Regions from separate parts of the Halobacillus sp. ABR2_026 genome, predicted to be linked through region 1. Evidence: a T-box and tRNA genes for the amino acid it is inferred to sense, from the RefSeq annotation. Region 1 holds a T-box; the other holds one or more tRNA genes.

Region 1 (9,064 bases):
CCGTATGCAGAAGGTCGATAAGGGGCATGTAGGTTTCGAAGAATCTTCATGAAATTAGTAAAAGTGTTCAAGAAGGAGCTCTCTTCGGAGGGCTCTTCCTTTTTCGGTATAGAAGTAACCGTTTGAAGTCTACCGGTTCATCATTCATAAACATTCGCAGAACCTTTTTCTTCTGAATTATTGTAACAGGGAGGAGGAACGTATGTTCTTTTCGAATAGGTAATGAACGGAATATAAGAGAGGATGATTCGATGGAGTTTATTGTAAAAAAGGCTCTGTTAAAGTTTAGTATTGATATGACTGCAAAAAAGGGACTTCCATTTTAAGGAAGTCCCTTTTTATATTTAGCTTATTCAACGAAAGCTCCCGTTTGTGGAAGACTCAGTTTTGAGATGTTTGTGTGGGAGTTAGGGGCTGCGGGGGATGACTCGCTTTCCGCGGGAGCGCGGTGAGCCTCCTCAGGCTTACGCCTTGCGGGGTCTCACCCAGCACTCTTTTCCCGCAGGAGTCTCGCCATCCCCCTCCGCCCCTTGGCTAGATCAGGTTCTCGAAACCCCTTCATGAATCATCAGCTATTCTAGTTGGTGAGAGGATAAGGATCATATTCCCAAACCGAGGGGCTCGAACCTGGAAAGCTTGATACATAGCGTTTTATGCTTACAACAACCGGGGGAATGGAAGACTATCCAACGTTGACAAAGGGGTTCGTTTCTCGCATGATCGAATGGGGTGGTTGGGAAGCTGCGAGACTCCCGTGGGAGAAAGGAGATCGGCGAGATCCCGCAGGGCGATAAGCCCGAGGAAGCTCGGCACTCCCCCACAGGAAAGCGAGTAGCTTCCCAGCCACCCCTGGCACTCAACACAATAACGAACCCCGAACCCTCTCGAAATCAAGTCTTTAAGAATCCTGCCGTTTAGCTAAAGACTCCGTTTCGAAATTATAATCCAACAAGATTCAATGGTTGGATCATGAAAGTAGATCATCTAAAGGTTTCGACATTTGGAATAAATCCCCTTTTACCATCCTATCATTCATTGTCACTTCCATCCGTTGATGCCAATATCAACACTGAGCTTTAACAGAGCCATAAAAAAAGATGTCCTGGAACGTTCGATTGTAGAAGTTGCCTCTATTATCCATTCTAAAGCCATGCTCCCTGTCTTATCAGGAATGAAAATAGTTGCCGGACATGATGGCTTGGAGTTATTAGGGAGTGATGGCAACATGTATATCAGGAAAAAAGTGTTTCCGGGAGAAGGAGGGCTGCATTTGAGGAAAGCGGGGAGTTGTGTTCTCCAGGCGGGTCTTCTGAGGAACCTAATTAAAAAGTTACCAGGTCAGGTCCATATAAAAAGAGAAAACAGGAAGGTCATCGTCCGGTCGGATGCAGTGAATTCGACACTTTCCTGCATGTCTTCGGATGAATATCCGGAGTTTCCTGATCTCCCGGGTAACAAAGGTGTGGTAACGAACAGCGAAATTCTCGTCGACCTGATTCATACTACACGGTTTGCGTCAGCGAAAGAAGCGGACCGATCTATTTTGACGGGCCTTCATCTTATTTTTACAAAAGGTAATATGGAGGCATTAGCTACAGATACCCTCCGTCTGGCATCGCGAAAAAGGAGGGTGGAAACAGGTGTGGATGATTCCTGCACGGTACACGGAGCAGCGATGAACGAGTTGGTAAAGATATACAAAGCTAACCCGGAGAAAGTGAAAATGGTCGTCGCTGACAATTTTTTCATGATAACATCAATGCATCGATCATTTCTATGCCGGGTTATGGATGGATGCTTTCCAAACCTTAACGACCTTTGGCCGGAATCCTATCAATCTTCTTTCATTGTCGATAAAATGAAATGCCTGGCCAGTGTGGAAAGAGCAGGATTATTCGCCAAGAAGAAGAGGAATCAGCAGGTGAAACTTTCTTTCAAGGAAGTGATGACCGTTTCCTCCGAGTCTTCTCAAATGGGAAGCATAGAAGAAGAGTTATCCATAGAGGAGAGGGAAGGGGCATTTGTAGAAGAGGTCTTTATTGACAGCCGGTTCCTTTCACAGGCTTTACAGAGAACTCATGGACAGCAAATACGTATTTATTATCATGGCCCGATACGCCCACTGGTCATTCAAAGTATGGAAGAGAGCAGCCAGAATCATCTCATTTCACCTGTAAGGGCATAAAGAGGTCTACTGGATTTTAGATTTTCTCTGCTTCGGTTCTTTTAGGATCCAGGAAAATAACCAATTAAAAAGGAGAAGAAATGGATCATTCCTATGATATTTTAATTGAAAAAATTAGACAGTGGTCACTGCGTGAGGAAAGTATTATTGTAGCAATGGTTGTTGGTTCCAGAGCGCGCTCAACTTTACCTGCAGACCAATGGTCGGATCTTGATCTCGTTTTTTTCGTTGAAGATCCAGCCCGCTACATAGAAAGTGAAGAGTGGGTAGGAGATATCGGTTTCTATTGGATGAGTTTCGTGGAACATACAGCTGTTCATGGAGTCAAAGAAAGGAGGGTATTGTTCGAGGAAGCTAAGGATGTGGATTTTGCATTTCTTCCCATCCACAAGTGGAAAGAATACATGGAGATGCCGGAAGTACAGCAAGTACTTAGCAGGGGGTATAACATTTTGATAGATAAGGGGGGATACTCCAGGGAGCTCCCTTTTTTTCCAGCTTACGAAGACCTCTCGTCGTATCATCCCTCGGAAAGTGAATGGCGTTCGCTCGTCCATGATTTTTGGTACCACGTCGTGTGGGCGGCCAAGAAACTGTTGCGCCAGGAGTTATTCGTAGCAAGGTTGAGCATAGATGGCGGGCTGAAACACCAATTGCTTACAATGTCCGAATGGCATGCGAAAGCACTACATGATTCCGGGATTGATATATGGCATAAAGGAAGATTCTTCGAGCAATGGGCGGACCCTCGAATTTTAAAGGAACTTGAGAATTGTTTTGGTCGATACCATGAAACAGATCTATGGATCTCTCTCTTCAAAACCGCGGATTTATTTGATTGGGTAGCAGAGGAAACGGGCCGGAATCTCTATTATCCTTATCCTGAAAAGGGGACACTTTCTGCGAAAGATTGGTTGGAGCGGTGGAGGGATGGCAGAGGTTTATAGAAAAGCAACGCATGTAAAAAAAGCGGAAGGTGTCGAGGCTTCCGCTTTTTTGTTATGCATTTATCAAAAGGAGTAAGTAACACCTGTCATCTCTTCAGAAATTTTCCAAAGATGATCTGCATCCATGACATCATAGGCTTTAGTAATCGGTGACACGGCGACTGGGTTTCCTTTAAGTTCCCATTTTCCAGCAGGACCGAAATACTGTCCGCCATGGACGTCCGGGTCGGTCGCGGCCCTTAGACCTGGTAGAGCGCCTTCTTCTGCATTCTGGGTCATCGGCTGGAGCAAACGGCCAAGGATTTTGAAAAGGAATTTATCTTCGATGTATCTCATCAAATTGGTGCTGGCCATTCCAGGATGGGCAGCGGTTACCGTGATATCCAACCCGTGCTCATCGATTTTCCGCTGAAGCTCCTGTGTGAATAACAGATTGGCAAGTTTAGACTGTGCATAGGCTTTCATCGGCGTATATCCTTTTCCATCTTCGAACATAAGGTTGTCAAAATTCATCTTTCCAGATTTATGAGCATTGCTTGAAATATTGACGATTCTAGCATTAGGTGTGTTTTTCAATGAATCGAACAGATGGCCGGTCAACGCGAAATGACCGAAATGATTGATTCCGAGTTGTTGTTCAAAATCATCCTTCGTCTTCCCGTAGGGTGTGGTCATAACGCCGGCATTGTTCAGTAGAAGGTCGAGCCGCGCATACTTTTCCTGGAAGGCTTCTGCAAAAGTTTGGATCGACTGTAGATCACTTAAATCCAACGGCATGACATCAATATCAGCGTCCGGATTTTCTTTCTGAATGGATAAGTATGCCTCCTGCCCACGTTCCATGGATCGGGAAGCGAGAATGACGGTCGCTCCTCTTTTCGAGAGAGCTTTGACAGATTCGTAACCAAGCCCGCTGTTTCCACCCGTAACAATAACCGTGCGTCCTTTCAATGAAGGGATGTCTTCCTTTGTCCACGCTTGTTCTTTCATTCATATCACTCCTTATGACATTTATCGTAAATAATTTCACGCTATATGTAAAAAGAACCGCTTTCAGCTAAACCTGTAAAAATGATGAAACGAAAGAAGAGTTACGATCTTTGAAGAAAGTTAGGGAAGGTGAATATGTCATCTTTTTGCTCTGGAAAGAGGAAAAGAAGTGGACGTCGCCATTAGTGAGACGTATTTTTGAACGAAGAGATATCTTTTGAAATAATGAAGAGAAGAGATTCGAGAATGTAAACAGGGGAGGGACATGTACATATGCTTTCGAACATTCTTTGGGGATTGTTTTTACTTTTGTTCATAGCTTTCATGATATACATGGACAGACGTAAGTCGAAAAAATGGAAAGGCCAGCCACCGGTAAGGAAAACAGAGCAGGAGAAAGAAGTGGAAAGGGCCGTCGCCAAGGAAAAAGGATTCCGGGGCGGGCCGCCTTCGGGTGGTGGAGACATGTGAGGACCTCTTTCTCACAATATAAAAAGCCCTCTTAAACGAGGGCGATAGTGCTTGTTAGGATGCGGGTTTATCGTGCGTCACATAAGTGCCGGCAATTAGATCGTGGAGGGCGCGTTTGTCTTTACGGACTCCCACCATGATGGCGCTCACAAGTAAGGCAATTCCTAAGGTGAGGGAATAAATCATGCCTCCGACCAGCTCTCGTAAAATCATTGTACCTATATGTACATTTTTACTGGCATCCACACGGACGATGCGGTTGTCGGCTGCCCGTTTTCCAAGGGTATATCCAGACCACAACACTGGCAGTCCGATGATATAAGCGAGCCCGATCAAATCCACCCAGGTCCACTCTTCCAAATAAAAGGCACCGTAGAAAAGAGTGGAAAGTAAGCCTAACGTAACGGTAATGAGAATGCCGTCAATGACTCGTGAAAAGACACGGACCCATAGACCGGCAGGGTTTTCTATGTTCAAATAATATCCTCCTAAATAATGACATGTTTCCTACTGTAACATAGATCTTTTTAAGGAATCTATTCGTTTTCCTCTAGAAGTGAAACTTATGACACGGTCAATCGTATGGAAAGATAAGGAGGGATTCGTATGTGGGGATTACTCATTATTGTCGGACTATTCGCTTTGCCGCTTTTATTCGGTTTTCTAAGGGATGCTTACGGTGGAAATACGAATAAGTTCCACGGAGATGAATTGAATAAGCAACGCCGCTCTTCAGTTAGGAAACGTTATGATTCTGCGGACAATAAGAAAGAGGAAGTTCGTCGTCGTGCTGAAGGCCATTATGGTCAGAATGGGTTTAATGGTCCCAGCTGATGATCTGTTTAAGCCAGCGATCTCACGCTGGCTTTTTTATTGGTACTTGGAAGAAAAACATTAGCGTGACGAAATCAAAGGAAAAGGAGGAGAAAAGATGTTTGAATGGGGAATCGAAATAAGGAGACGATCGTATTTCTTCATGGGTTGGGAAGCAGTGGTAAGTCCTTTGTAGAGTTGGCTTCTCACATGCCTGGCTATCATATCCTATCCTTCCATTTGTCCGGACACGGAGGGAGCGAACCGAAAACAGAGGAAAAGGATTATTATCCATCTACAATGGTTTCAGAAATTCATGAGAAGATAAGCTAGGAAACATTCTTCCTGGCTGGTCATTCATGGGGAGCTCATCTCGCTCTTTATTATGCCTACATCTATCCAGAGAAGGTTAAAGGTGTGATTTTACTTGATGGTGGGTATTTACCACTGAATCGAGACAGTCTGGAAGATGAATTGGTTCAAATAGAAACCTTCCACAACAACTACCGGTTTGAGAGTGAAGATGATTTCTTCACTGCTGAAAAAGAAGAACTCGGGCGTTGGTCAGAACAAATCGAGGAAGCATCTCAAGCTCAAATTGAGAAGGTGGATGGTGAGGTGAGGCTGGCTGTATCTATTTTCACGGCACAAGCGGTCATTAAAGGGATGGTCGCAGAACCTGTTGCTTCTATTTTAGATAGGATTGATCGGCCTGTGATTTTATTACGAGCCACTTTGCCTGAATATTTGGAAGGGATAAGGAAGCCTTGTGTCGCAAGGATGAATGAAAGACTGCAAGATTTCACAAGTATCCCATTAGATAACACCAGTCATGATGTATATAGAGATGCTCCTTGGAAAGTGGCTTCTGTAATCGAAGATTGGGTGGAAGGCGTCAATTTTGAAGACAGAAATATACGAATGAATCAAGGAGGTACCTCATGACTACGGTAGGTTTATTAGGAATGACGCATAACCCCGTAATGCAGTAAATCTCCCATTTGCAGCCCATCCACAAGAGCAGAAGGTGCTGTCCATACTTTTTAAATAGACTTTCTTTACACGGGACAATGTGTTTCCGGGCATTTTTAATAATGATGGAAGCTGTGGTAAAGTGTAGGGAAATAATGTAAGTAGGGAGGACGTCCTCATGAGTCAGGGGATCACTATAATCATTTACATAATCATCACCGCTCTTACATCTACACTCCTTTTCTTGTTAGTGACGGCTATAGGGGATACAGGAGAACCAATCATTGTTTTTTTATTGTCTTTCATTTGTATACAATTATTGTTTCGTCAATTAGAAATTTTCTCTGAAAAAAGGAATCGCTGAAAGCTGGAGCTTAGAAATAAAAAAATGTTGACATCTTCTTCCTTTCCGCGTAACATAATCCTAACTTTAATACTCGAGGCAATGACAGAAATCCAGTAATGAAGAGATCCCTGTTGGCAGAGAGTCGACGGTTGCTGTGAGTCGATACACATCTCTTTGTGAATTACCTTCTGGAGCTTCTTTTACGAAAGCTTTTGTGAGTAGTGAAAGACGGTAAACCCGTTATCTTTTTGAGGGGAAGATGAGTGCATCATTTTCAACTTGGGTGGTAACGCGTGCAGAAGACACGTCCCATGATGGGGCGTGTCTTTTTTGTATTCAAAAAATAGGAGGGCTGTAGGGTGAAAACACAATTGAATGATGGACAGAAAAAAGAATTCGAAAAGCAATGGGAGGTTTTATCTTACGGGGTATCCTCCATTATTCCGGAAGCAGAATTCAAAGAGAAAATTGCCAAATCGATAAAGAATGGAAAACCTCTGAACGTGAAGCTGGGGCTTGATCCGACGGCACCTGATGTCCATCTGGGGCATACGGTTGTTCTCAATAAGCTGAGACAATTCCAGGAGTTCGGTCACACGATCCAGCTCATCATAGGTGATTTCACTGGGAAAATCGGTGATCCAACAGGGAAATCCATTGCTCGTACCGCCTTAACGGATGAAGAGGTAGAACACAATGCCAAGACATATTTTGAACAGTTCGGCAAAGTGATGGATATGGAAAAAGTAGAGCTGCACTATAATGCCCGCTGGTTGTCGAAGGTCACTTTTTCTGAAGTTTTGAAGCTTGCGAGTACTGTTACTGTGGCCCGCATGCTTGAACGTAATGACTTTCACAACCGTTACAAAGCAAATAGGCCGATTCATCTTCATGAATTCTTCTACCCTGTTATGCAGGGGTACGACTCGTATGCCCTTGAATCTGACATCGAACTTGGAGGGACAGATCAGGAGTTCAACGTTCTCTTCGGGCGTCAAATACAGGAGCATTTCGGGAAAGAAAAACAAGTAGTTCTGCTTATGCCTTTGATTGAAGGTCTCGATGGAGTCGAAAAAATGTCGAAGTCGAAAGACAATTATATTGGAGTCGATGAACGACCGGAGGAGATTTTCGGAAAAACGATGTCCATCCCTGATGAACTCATTCTCAAATATTTGGAACTTGTTTCCCCTTTATCCATATCTGAAGTGACAGTAACAGCCCGGCAATTGGAGAGCGGAGAACTTCATCCGCGTGACGCTAAAATCACACTTGCTTCCTCATTAGTGGAATTGCTTCATGGAAAAGAAGCAGCCCTATTGAGTCAAAAACATTTTGTGAATGTTTTTCAGAAAAACTCGCTCCCTGAGGATATGCCGGAAGTCGAATGGAACGAAGGGGAGATCCTTGTCGTTGACCTCCTCAAAGAAATTGGTTTGCTTCCATCCAAAAGTGAAGGGCGCAGGATGATTCAAAATGGCGGGGTGAGGATCAATCGGGAAAAAGTGACCGATCCTAATCAAATGATTTCAGGGGAGGACGGCACGATTGTCCAAGTCGGAAAAAGAAAGTTCGTCCGTTTGAGGAGATCATCCTGAATGGAAACGAAAAGGGGAATAGATGGAATGGAACGTGAACAATTTTTAGAAAAAGCGACGGCCCATTTGAGAGATCACTACAAGTGCCACACCGTCATCCTGTACGGTTCATACCTTTCCGGTGATTTTACCGAGGAGAGTGATGTCGATTTGATCGGGTTCACTGATCATTTGGAGACCCAAAATAAAGTAGAAACCTTCAATGGCAAACTGTTGGATGTCTGGGTTCACCGAACCGATGATATGCAGACAGCAGAAAATTTCCTGAAAGTTCACCAAGGGGCGGTGCTTCTCGATCAAAAAGAGGTCGCTGCTGATTGGCTGAGTGAAATTGATTCCATGTTTAATGAAGGGCCGAGAATCCTTGAACCTAGAGAAAAGCAATTTCTTAAAGATTGGTTGACTAAAATGAAAATCCGATCAAGAAAAGGGGACATGGAGGGAAGGTACCGGTTCCATTGGCTGGTGAAGGAAAGCCTTGAAATCTATTTCGAGATGATCGGCCGTTGGTATATGGGTCCGAAAAAATCGATGAACTGGCTGGAGGAGCATGACCCGGAAGCGCATCGGAAATACGATAAGCTACTCGAAGGTCCAGGAGACCGACGAAAGCTCGATGCCTGGATTGATCATTTGCAAAAACTTTAATAGAGAAAAAGGAACTTCCGTAAAATAGGAAGTTCCTCTTTTTTTCATATAGGCTGTTCCTCTCCTTCCCGCCATTTATTTGGATCTTTCGCTT
Region 2 (9,064 bases), 1.2 Mb from region 1:
ACTTGAGGACAGAAGAGGAGAGTGGAATTCCACGTGTAGCGGTGAAATGCGTAGATATGTGGAGGAACACCAGTGGCGAAGGCGACTCTCTGGTCTGTTTCTGACGCTGAGGTGCGAAAGCGTGGGTAGCAAACAGGATTAGATACCCTGGTAGTCCACGCCGTAAACGATGAGTGCTAGGTGTTAGGGGGCTTCCACCCCTTAGTGCTGAAGTTAACGCATTAAGCACTCCGCCTGGGGAGTACGGCCGCAAGGCTGAAACTCAAAGGAATTGACGGGGGCCCGCACAAGCGGTGGAGCATGTGGTTTAATTCGAAGCAACGCGAAGAACCTTACCAGGTCTTGACATCCTTGGACCTCCCTAGAGATAGGGATTTCCCTTCGGGGACCAAGTGACAGGTGGTGCATGGTTGTCGTCAGCTCGTGTCGTGAGATGTTGGGTTAAGTCCCGCAACGAGCGCAACCCCTAATCTTAGTTGCCAGCATTCAGTTGGGCACTCTAAGGTGACTGCCGGTGACAAACCGGAGGAAGGCGGGGATGACGTCAAATCATCATGCCCCTTATGACCTGGGCTACACACGTGCTACAATGGATGGTACAAAGGGCAGCGAAGCCGCGAGGTGTAGCAAATCCCATAAAACCATTCTCAGTTCGGATTGCAGGCTGCAACTCGCCTGCATGAAGCCGGAATCGCTAGTAATCGCGGATCAGCATGCCGCGGTGAATACGTTCCCGGGCCTTGTACACACCGCCCGTCACACCACGAGAGTTGGCAACACCCGAAGTCGGTGAGGTAACCTTTTTGGAGCCAGCCGCCGAAGGTGGGGCCAATGATTGGGGTGAAGTCGTAACAAGGTAGCCGTATCGGAAGGTGCGGCTGGATCACCTCCTTTCTAAGGATATTACGGAAACGTACTGTGTTGGTTGTTCAGTTTTGAGAGATCAAACTATGAAAATATGATCTTCCTTCATTTGGATGGGCCTGTAGCTCAGTTGGTCAGAGCGCACGCCTGATAAGCGTGAGGTCGGTGGTTCAAGTCCACTCAGGCCCACCATTCAAAATGGGGCCTTAGCTCAGCTGGGAGAGCGCCTGCTTTGCACGCAGGAGGTCAGCGGTTCGATCCCGCTAGGCTCCACCATTTAAATGCAACACTTAAACACAAGAATCTATTTTGTGTTTTATATTCAACCCTGAATAAGGGCGTGAACCTTGAAAACTGGATAAGGAATCATTGTTTCATCTAACGATGAGGCAATTGATGACAAGACATCTAATTGAAATTGTAAACGTCTTTTCACGAAGATAGTTAAGTGAATAAGGGCGCACGGTGGATGCCTTGGTACTAGGAGCCGATGAAGGACGGGACTAACACCGATATGCTCCGGCGAGCCGTAAGTAGGCTTTGAACCGGAGATTTCCGAATGGGGAAACCCGCTGTTCGTAATGGGACAGCATCCTATACTGAATCCATAGGTATAGGAAGGCACACCCGGGGAACTGAAACATCTAAGTACCCGGAGGAAGAAAAAGCAAACGCGATTTCCCAAGTAGCGGCGAGCGAAACGGAATCAGCCCAAACCAGAAAGCTTGCTTTCTGGGGTTGTAGGACACTCCATTGGAGTTACCAAAGAGGAAGATAGGCGAATCGATCTGGAACGATCAGCCAGAGCAGGTAACAGCCCTGTAGTCGAAATCTTTCTCTCTCCGGAGTGGATCCTGAGTACGGCGGAACACGAGGAATTCCGTCGGAATCCGGGAGGACCATCTCCCAAGGCTAAATACTCCCTAGTGACCGATAGTGAACCAGTACCGTGAGGGAAAGGTGAAAAGCACCCCGGAAGGGGAGTGAAAGAGAACCTGAAACCGTGTGCCTACAAGTAGTCGGAGCCCGTTAATGGGTGACGGCGTGCCTTTTGTAGAATGAACCGGCGAGTTACGACCGTATGCGAGGTTAAGCAGCAGAAGCGGAGCCGCAGCGAAAGCGAGTCTGAATAGGGCGAGTGAGTATGCGGTCGTAGACCCGAAACCGTGTGATCTACCCATGTCCAGGGTGAAGGTCAGGTAACACTGACTGGAGGCCCGAACCCACGTAAGTTGAAAATTACGGGGATGAGGTGTGGGTAGGGGTGAAATGCCAATCGAACACGGAGATAGCTGGTTCTCTCCGAAATAGCTTTAGGGCTAGCCTCAGAATAGAAAGTCATGGAGGTAGAGCACTGATTGGACGAGGGGCCCCTATCGGGTTACCGAATTCAGTCAAACTCCGAATGCCATCGACTTTGTTCTGGGAGTCAGACCGTGGGTGATAAGGTTCATGGTCGAGAGGGAAACAGCCCAGACCGCCAGCTAAGGTCCCAAAGTGTGTGTTAAGTGGAAAAGGATGTGGAGTTGCTTAGACAACCAGGATGTTGGCTTAGAAGCAGCCATCATTCAAAGAGTGCGTAATAGCTCACTGGTCGAGTGACTCTGCGCCGAAAATGTACCGGGGCTAAACACACCACCGAAGCTGCGGATTGATCTTATGATCAGTGGTAGGAGAGCGTTCTAAGGGCCGTGAAGTCAGACCGTAAGGACTGGTGGAGCGCTTAGAAGTGAGAATGCCGGTATGAGTAGCGAAAAAAGAGTGAGAATCTCTTTCACCGAATGCCTAAGGTTTCCTGAGGAAGGCTCGTCCTCTCAGGGTTAGTCGGGACCTAAGCCGAGGCCGAAAGGCGTAGGCGATGGACAACAGGTTGATATTCCTGTACCACCTCCTTTCCGTTTGAACGACGGGGGGACGCAGGAGGATAAGGAGAGCGCGCCACTGGATGTGCGCGTCCAAGCAGTGAGACGGTCGGATAGGCAAATCCGTCCGGCAACGTTGAGCTGTGATGGGGAGGGAAATATAGTACCGAAGCTCCTGAGTTCACACTGCCAAGAAAATCCTCTAGTGAGGAAAGAGGTGCCCGTACCGCAAACCGACACAGGTAGGCGAGGAGGGATCCTAAGGTGAGCGGGAGAACTCTCGTTAAGGAACTCGGCAAAATGACCCCGTAACTTCGGGAGAAGGGGTGCTCCTCTGCCGAGGAGCCGCAGTGAAAAGGCCCAAGCGACTGTTTACCAAAAACACAGGTCTCTGCGAAGCCGTAAGGCGAAGTATAGGGGCTGACACCTGCCCGGTGCTGGAAGGTTAAGGGGATGCGTTAGCTTATGCGAAGCGTTGAACCGAAGCCCCAGTAAACGGCGGCCGTAACTATAACGGTCCTAAGGTAGCGAAATTCCTTGTCGGGTAAGTTCCGACCCGCACGAAAGGTGCAACGACTTGGGCACTGTCTCAACGAGAGACCCGGTGAAATTATACTATGTGTGAAGATGCACATTACCCGCGACAGGACGGAAAGACCCCGTGGAGCTTTACTGTAGCCTGATATTGAATGTTGGTACAGCTTGTACAGGATAGGTAGGAGCCTTAGAAGCCGGAGCGCTAGCTTCGGTGGAGGCGCTGGTGGGATACTACCCTGGCTGTACGGACATTCTAACCCAGGACCGTGATCCGGTCCGGAGACAGTGTCAGGTGGGCAGTTTGACTGGGGCGGTCGCCTCCCAAAAGGTAACGGAGGCGCCCAAAGGTTCCCTCAGAATGGTTGGAAATCATTCGCAGAGTGTAAAGGCACAAGGGAGCTTGACTGCGAGACCTACAAGTCGAGCAGGGACGAAAGTCGGGCTTAGTGATCCGGCGGTTCCGCATGGAAGGGCCGTCGCTCAACGGATAAAAGCTACCCCGGGGATAACAGGCTTATCTCCCCCAAGAGTCCACATCGACGGGGAGGTTTGGCACCTCGATGTCGGCTCATCGCATCCTGGGGCTGTAGTCGGTCCCAAGGGTTGGGCTGTTCGCCCATTAAAGCGGTACGCGAGCTGGGTTCAGAACGTCGTGAGACAGTTCGGTCCCTATCCGTCGTGGGCGTTGGAAATTTGAAAGGAGCTGTCCTTAGTACGAGAGGACCGGGATGGACACACCGCTGGTGTACCAGTTGTTCCGCCAGGAGCATCGCTGGGTAGCTACGTGTGGTCGGGATAAGTGCTGAAAGCATCTAAGCATGAAGCCCCCCTTGAGATGAGATTTCCCTTTGCTTTAAGCAAATAAGATCCCTCAGAGACGATGAGGTTGATAGGTCCGAGGTGGAAGCGTGGTGACACGTGGAGCTGACGGATACTAATGGATCGATGACTTATCTATCGAAATGATAGTGTTCGTGAAAAGCGTTTCTTCAAAAGATGTTTCCTTATCCAGTTTTGAGGGTTCACCTCAAACTTTATATTGATGTGGTGGTGAAGGCGAAGAGGTCACACCTGTTCCCATGCCGAACACAGCAGTTAAGCTCTTCAGCGCCGATGGTAGTCGGGTTTACCCCCGTGAGAGTAGGACGCCGCCACATTGATACTCTTTCCTTATTAATGCTTTTGATGATTGTACATTATTCCAACGTAGCTCAGTGGTAGAGCAATCGGCTGTTAACCGATCGGTCGTAGGTTCGAATCCTACCGTTGGAGCCACTTGCTTCCATAGCTCAGTGGTAGAGCACTTCCATGGTAAGGAAGGGGTCGCCGGTTCAAATCCGGCTGGAAGCTCTGAATTTTAATTCGATTGGCCCGTTGGTCAAGTGGTTAAGACACCGCCCTTTCACGGCGGTAACACGGGTTCGAATCCCGTACGGGTCACCACTAATGGAGGATTAGCTCAGCTGGGAGAGCACTTGCCTTACAAGCAAGGGGTCGCAGGTTCGAACCCTGCATCCTCCACCATTATTTTCATAAGCCGGCCTAGCTCAACTGGCAGAGCAACTGATTTGTAATCAGTAGGTTGGGGGTTCAAGTCCTCTGGCCGGCACCACTTATTTAATGAAAGTGGAGGGATAGCGAAGTTGGCCAAACGCGGCGGACTGTAAATCCGCTCCCATCGGGTTCGTAGGTTCGAGTCCTACTCCCTCCACCATTTATTTTTCTAACAAGAACGGCTGACATCCTTGATCAGCTATTTTTTATGAAAATGAACATGCCTTGTATAATGATCTTTAGATGGTATATACTATTTTTGTAACTGTTGGGCCATAGCCAAGCGGTAAGGCAACGGTTTTTGGTACCGTCATGCGCTGGTTCGAATCCAGCTGGCCCAGCCATTTTATAATAGATGTTATACTGGAGTTTAATCATTTATGTGAGCCATTAGCTCAGCTGGTAGAGCATCTGACTTTTAATCAGAGGGTCGAAGGTTCGAATCCTTCATGGCTCATCTTTCAATTTCATATGCGGGAGTAGTTCAGTGGTAGAACACCACCTTGCCAAGGTGGGGGTCGCGGGTTCGAATCCCGTCTCCCGCTCCATTCGGGGCCTTAGCTCAGCTGGGAGAGCGCCTGCTTTGCACGCAGGAGGTCAGCGGTTCGATCCCGCTAGGCTCCACTCTGTGAACCTGACATCAAAATTGATGTCAGGTTTTTTGTATGGGATAGTGAAACCTATGTATTTTTCTATCCTTCAAGCCCCGGATGAGCGATTCAGATTATGGGGGAACGGAATGTCCATTACGATCATCCATAATTTGATGAATGGTCACAAACCTTGTAAACATGCATGTTTACATACGTTTTCATACTGTATTTCGTATATATATGCACAAACATGTCCAGTTGAGTCATCTTAAGCAAAACGGATACAATTATAGTAGAGAAAAAAGGAGGAACTTTGATGAATAAACAGCTTTCCATTATAGGTGTACCTATGGACCTTGGACAGATGCGCCGGGGTGTAGACATGGGACCGAGCGCCATCCGCTATGCAGGAATGGTTGAACGTCTGGAACAATTAAAGTATGACATTGAAATCTAGGGGATATTGAAATTCCTCGTCCTAAACAAAATACGGAAGTGAAACAGGATAACTTGCGCAACTTGAATGAAATTGCCGAAGGAAGCCGAAGACTTGCGAAAGCGGTGGATGAAATCGTAGAAAACAAGCGATTCCCACTTGTTCTTGGTGGAGATCATAGCATCGCAATGGGGACTCTTGCTGGTGTTGCTAAACATTATGAGAACCTTGGCGTTATTTGGTATGATGCTCATGGTGATCTGAACACGGCAGACAGCTCTCCTTCCGGTAATATTCATGGGATGCCTCTTGCTGTAAGCCTTGGCATCGGACATGAGAAACTAACAAGTATCCATGATTATGAACCGAAAATAAAACCGGAGAATATTGTAATCATCGGTGCCCGTTCATTAGATGAAGGGGAAAAAGTGTTAATTGAGGAAAAGGGCATTAAAGTTTATACGATGCATGAAGTGGATCGTATGGGGATGACCCAGGTGATGGAAGAGACAGTCGACTATCTGAAAGACCGTACGGATGGAGTTCATTTGAGTTTGGATCTTGATGGATTAGATCCAAATGATGCACCCGGCGTAGGAACACCTGTGATGGGTGGATTAAGTTATCGTGAAAGTCATTTAGCTATGGAAATGCTTCACCAATCAGAAATGATTACATCGGCTGAATTTGTAGAAGTGAATCCTATCCTTGATGAAAAAAATAAAACCGCCAGCGTGGCGGTAGGTTTGATGGGTTCTCTATTTGGGGAGAGCTTGAAATAAAAGAAGAATTTTAGCAGTAACCCGCTTTTTGTAAGGCGGGTTGCTGTTTTTTATGGGTTATTTCATCATATTCATTTAATAATTCATCTAACTTCACACTTACACGCACAACTTCAGGCGAGCTCAATTTATGGAGACGGGCTAAACGTGTCATTTCCATACGACAGGCTTCGATTTCCTTTGTCAAAGCAATCACTCGCGTCATAATATGTGGCCTCCTAAAAAATTTTTACATTTACAGCTTTATAACCGATACTAAAAAAAGTTAAACTTATATTAGCGAAAAAAATATAAAATTTATGAAACTTTGAGGCGAGGTCATCCGTAAAGGTTATCGACCGCACGTAAAGCGGAGGTATAGAAGATGGAAACCATGATTAAGCAAAAAATTAAAGAAGTGAAAAAAGGCAATCAATCGGCTTTTGAAGATATTGTATCTTTTTATCAGAATAAAGTTTTTCATATTTGTCTACGAATGGTGGGAAACTCATATGAAGCTGAAGACCTTGCCCAGGAGGCTTTTATTAGGGCCTACACGAATATCCATACGTTTGATGAAAAAAGGAAATTCTCGACTTGGATCTATCGGATAGCCACGAATCTGTCCATCGACCGGATCCGTAAAAAGAAACCGGATTATCATCTTGATGCAGAAGTGAAGGGGACCGAAGGGTTAGACATGTATTCACAGCTGGCGGCGGATCAGGCACTACCAGAAGAGGAAGTGGAGAGTCTTGAATTACAAACGTATATTCATAAAGAAATATTAGCATTACCACCGAAATATCGGAGTGTCATCGTCCTTCGTTATTTAGATGAGCTTGCTTTACAGGAAATTGCAGAAGTGTTGGATATTCCTGTAGGAACAGTGAAGACGAGGGTCCACAGAGGGAGAGAGGCCTTAAGAAAAAGGCTTCGACATGTGTGAAGGAGTTGAGAGGGAATGAATTGCAAGAGAGAAGCAATTGAACTCATGCATAAGTATTTAGATGGTGACTTATATAAAGATGAAGAGAGACGACTGAGAGACCATTTACAAAACTGCCAAGCTTGTCAGAATCATTTTCATGAATTAAAGAGAACAACCACGCTTATTACAAATACGACGCCTGTTTCTGCGCCACCCCGGTTTACGGCGAATGTCATGGCCAACTTACCGAAGGAGAAGAAAAGAAAGAATTACATCCGGAAGCTTCAAAAGCATCCACTCCTTACAGCAGCTGCTGTTTTCTTTATTCTCATGTTCAGCGGTATATTCACCGCCTGGAACCAGGATCAGCAGGTGACGGTTTCGAAACAGGAGAACCTTGAAATCCGTGATCATACGGTCATCGTCCCTGAGGGTGTTACTGTTAACGGGGATCTCGTAGTGAGAAATGGTGACTTGAGAATCGATGGGAAGGTCGATGGGGACATTACCATAATAAATGGGGACATCCTCGAGGTTACGTCAGACGACGGGAACGAAGCGGATGGACTAGACCGTAATAACCTCCGGGCGTATTCAGGTGAACTCACAGAAGTAAACCAGGTGTACGAATGGGTTTGGTATCATACGAAAAAGACAGTCAATGATGTCTTTTCATTTCAATCCGATGAATAAAGCAAGGGGGCCTGTGCTCCCTTGCTTTTTTTATAGCGTATTTTTTGATGAAACGCCGGAGAAACTGAATTCCAATAAGACTTCGCAAGCTCTGATTTCTGATTGTTGCCCCCCTTGTTCCCGATAGAAAAAAGAGGGATTCTGCTCATTCATGGTTCAAGAATCCTATATCCTTTTTCAGTGAATGCCTGTTAAACTTACGGCGGAAGGGAGGGCAGAAATAGAGGGGAACCATAATTAAGGCCGGAAGGCAGACGAGAACTATGAACTCAACATAGACAGCAGATAGAGAAAGGAGTAAAAAACATACTTCATATGCACAGTATTTTTTGGACATTGTTTTATTACATTTCAATCTCATTCAAAAAAATGATGGGGACATTCTCCATTTTATTAAGTAAAAGGATTCATCCCTACATAGGGCAATCGTCAGGCCGGTATGTTCTCCATATATAAGGGAAAGGTTATGTGATATAATGGTAAATGTGAATTTTTAAGGTTTATTATATCTAAAAGGAAGTGTAGGCATGCTTGATGGGGGATTGGATGTTTTAGATTATTTTTTGATTACTGTGGATATCGCCCTTGTCTGGTTTGTTGTATATAAATTAATCATGCTGATCCAGGGGACGAAAGCGGTCCAGCTTTTGAAAGGGATATTCGTAATCCTGGGTATATGGTTATTGAGTAATTTATTTGGACTGACCACTTTAAGATGGCTGATGTCACAAGCAATTACGTGGGGTTTCCTAGCTATAATCATTTTGTTCCAGCCCGAACTGAGAAGGGCATTAGAACAGTTGGGACGGGGAAGTTTCTTCAGCAGGAACACC

The links. The T-box of region 1 lies ahead of tyrS (tyrosine--tRNA ligase). A T-box ahead of a tRNA ligase gene usually reads a tRNA of that ligase, here a tRNA-Tyr.
Region 2: it has a tRNA-Tyr gene. The T-box ahead of tyrS (tyrosine--tRNA ligase) is inferred to sense a tRNA for this amino acid. The anticodon was not compared.

The regions. Positions count from the first base shown of each region.
Region 1 covers NZ_JBSWTM010000001.1:1,300,578-1,309,641, forward strand. Annotated here, with positions in the region: gene ACXADE_RS06665 (hypothetical protein) at 1-52, shown strand, start outside; gene dnaN (DNA polymerase III subunit beta) at 1,055-2,185, shown strand; gene ACXADE_RS06675 (aminoglycoside 6-adenylyltransferase) at 2,266-3,132, shown strand; gene ACXADE_RS06680 (oxidoreductase) at 3,196-4,122, opposite strand; gene ACXADE_RS06685 (hypothetical protein) at 4,396-4,593, shown strand; gene ACXADE_RS06690 (RDD family protein) at 4,648-5,070, opposite strand; gene ACXADE_RS06695 (hypothetical protein) at 5,200-5,427, shown strand; partial or broken gene ACXADE_RS06700 (alpha/beta fold hydrolase) at 5,533-6,351, shown strand; gene ACXADE_RS06705 (hypothetical protein) at 6,557-6,742, shown strand; T-box leader at 6,815-7,039, shown strand; gene tyrS (tyrosine--tRNA ligase) at 7,084-8,322, shown strand; gene ACXADE_RS06715 (nucleotidyltransferase domain-containing protein) at 8,323-8,970, shown strand; gene ACXADE_RS06720 (cytochrome c oxidase assembly protein) at 9,015-9,064, opposite strand, start outside.
Region 2 covers NZ_JBSWTM010000001.1:126,281-135,344, forward strand. Annotated here, with positions in the region: rRNA gene ACXADE_RS00725 (16S ribosomal RNA) at 1-894, shown strand, start outside; tRNA gene ACXADE_RS00730 (tRNA-Ile) at 980-1,056, shown strand; tRNA gene ACXADE_RS00735 (tRNA-Ala) at 1,065-1,140, shown strand; rRNA gene ACXADE_RS00740 (23S ribosomal RNA) at 1,307-4,221, shown strand; rRNA gene rrf (5S ribosomal RNA) at 4,307-4,420, shown strand; tRNA gene ACXADE_RS00750 (tRNA-Asn) at 4,464-4,538, shown strand; tRNA gene ACXADE_RS00755 (tRNA-Thr) at 4,542-4,613, shown strand; tRNA gene ACXADE_RS00760 (tRNA-Glu) at 4,632-4,706, shown strand; tRNA gene ACXADE_RS00765 (tRNA-Val) at 4,712-4,787, shown strand; tRNA gene ACXADE_RS00770 (tRNA-Thr) at 4,800-4,875, shown strand; tRNA gene ACXADE_RS00775 (tRNA-Tyr) at 4,892-4,977, shown strand; tRNA gene ACXADE_RS00780 (tRNA-Gln) at 5,087-5,161, shown strand; tRNA gene ACXADE_RS00785 (tRNA-Lys) at 5,202-5,274, shown strand; tRNA gene ACXADE_RS00790 (tRNA-Gly) at 5,291-5,365, shown strand; tRNA gene ACXADE_RS00795 (tRNA-Ala) at 5,369-5,441, shown strand; partial or broken gene rocF (arginase) at 5,727-6,628, shown strand; gene ACXADE_RS00805 (aspartyl-phosphate phosphatase Spo0E family protein) at 6,639-6,833, opposite strand; gene sigW (RNA polymerase sigma factor SigW) at 6,993-7,556, shown strand; gene ACXADE_RS00815 (zf-HC2 domain-containing protein) at 7,572-8,231, shown strand; gene cdaA (diadenylate cyclase CdaA) at 8,759-9,064, shown strand, end outside.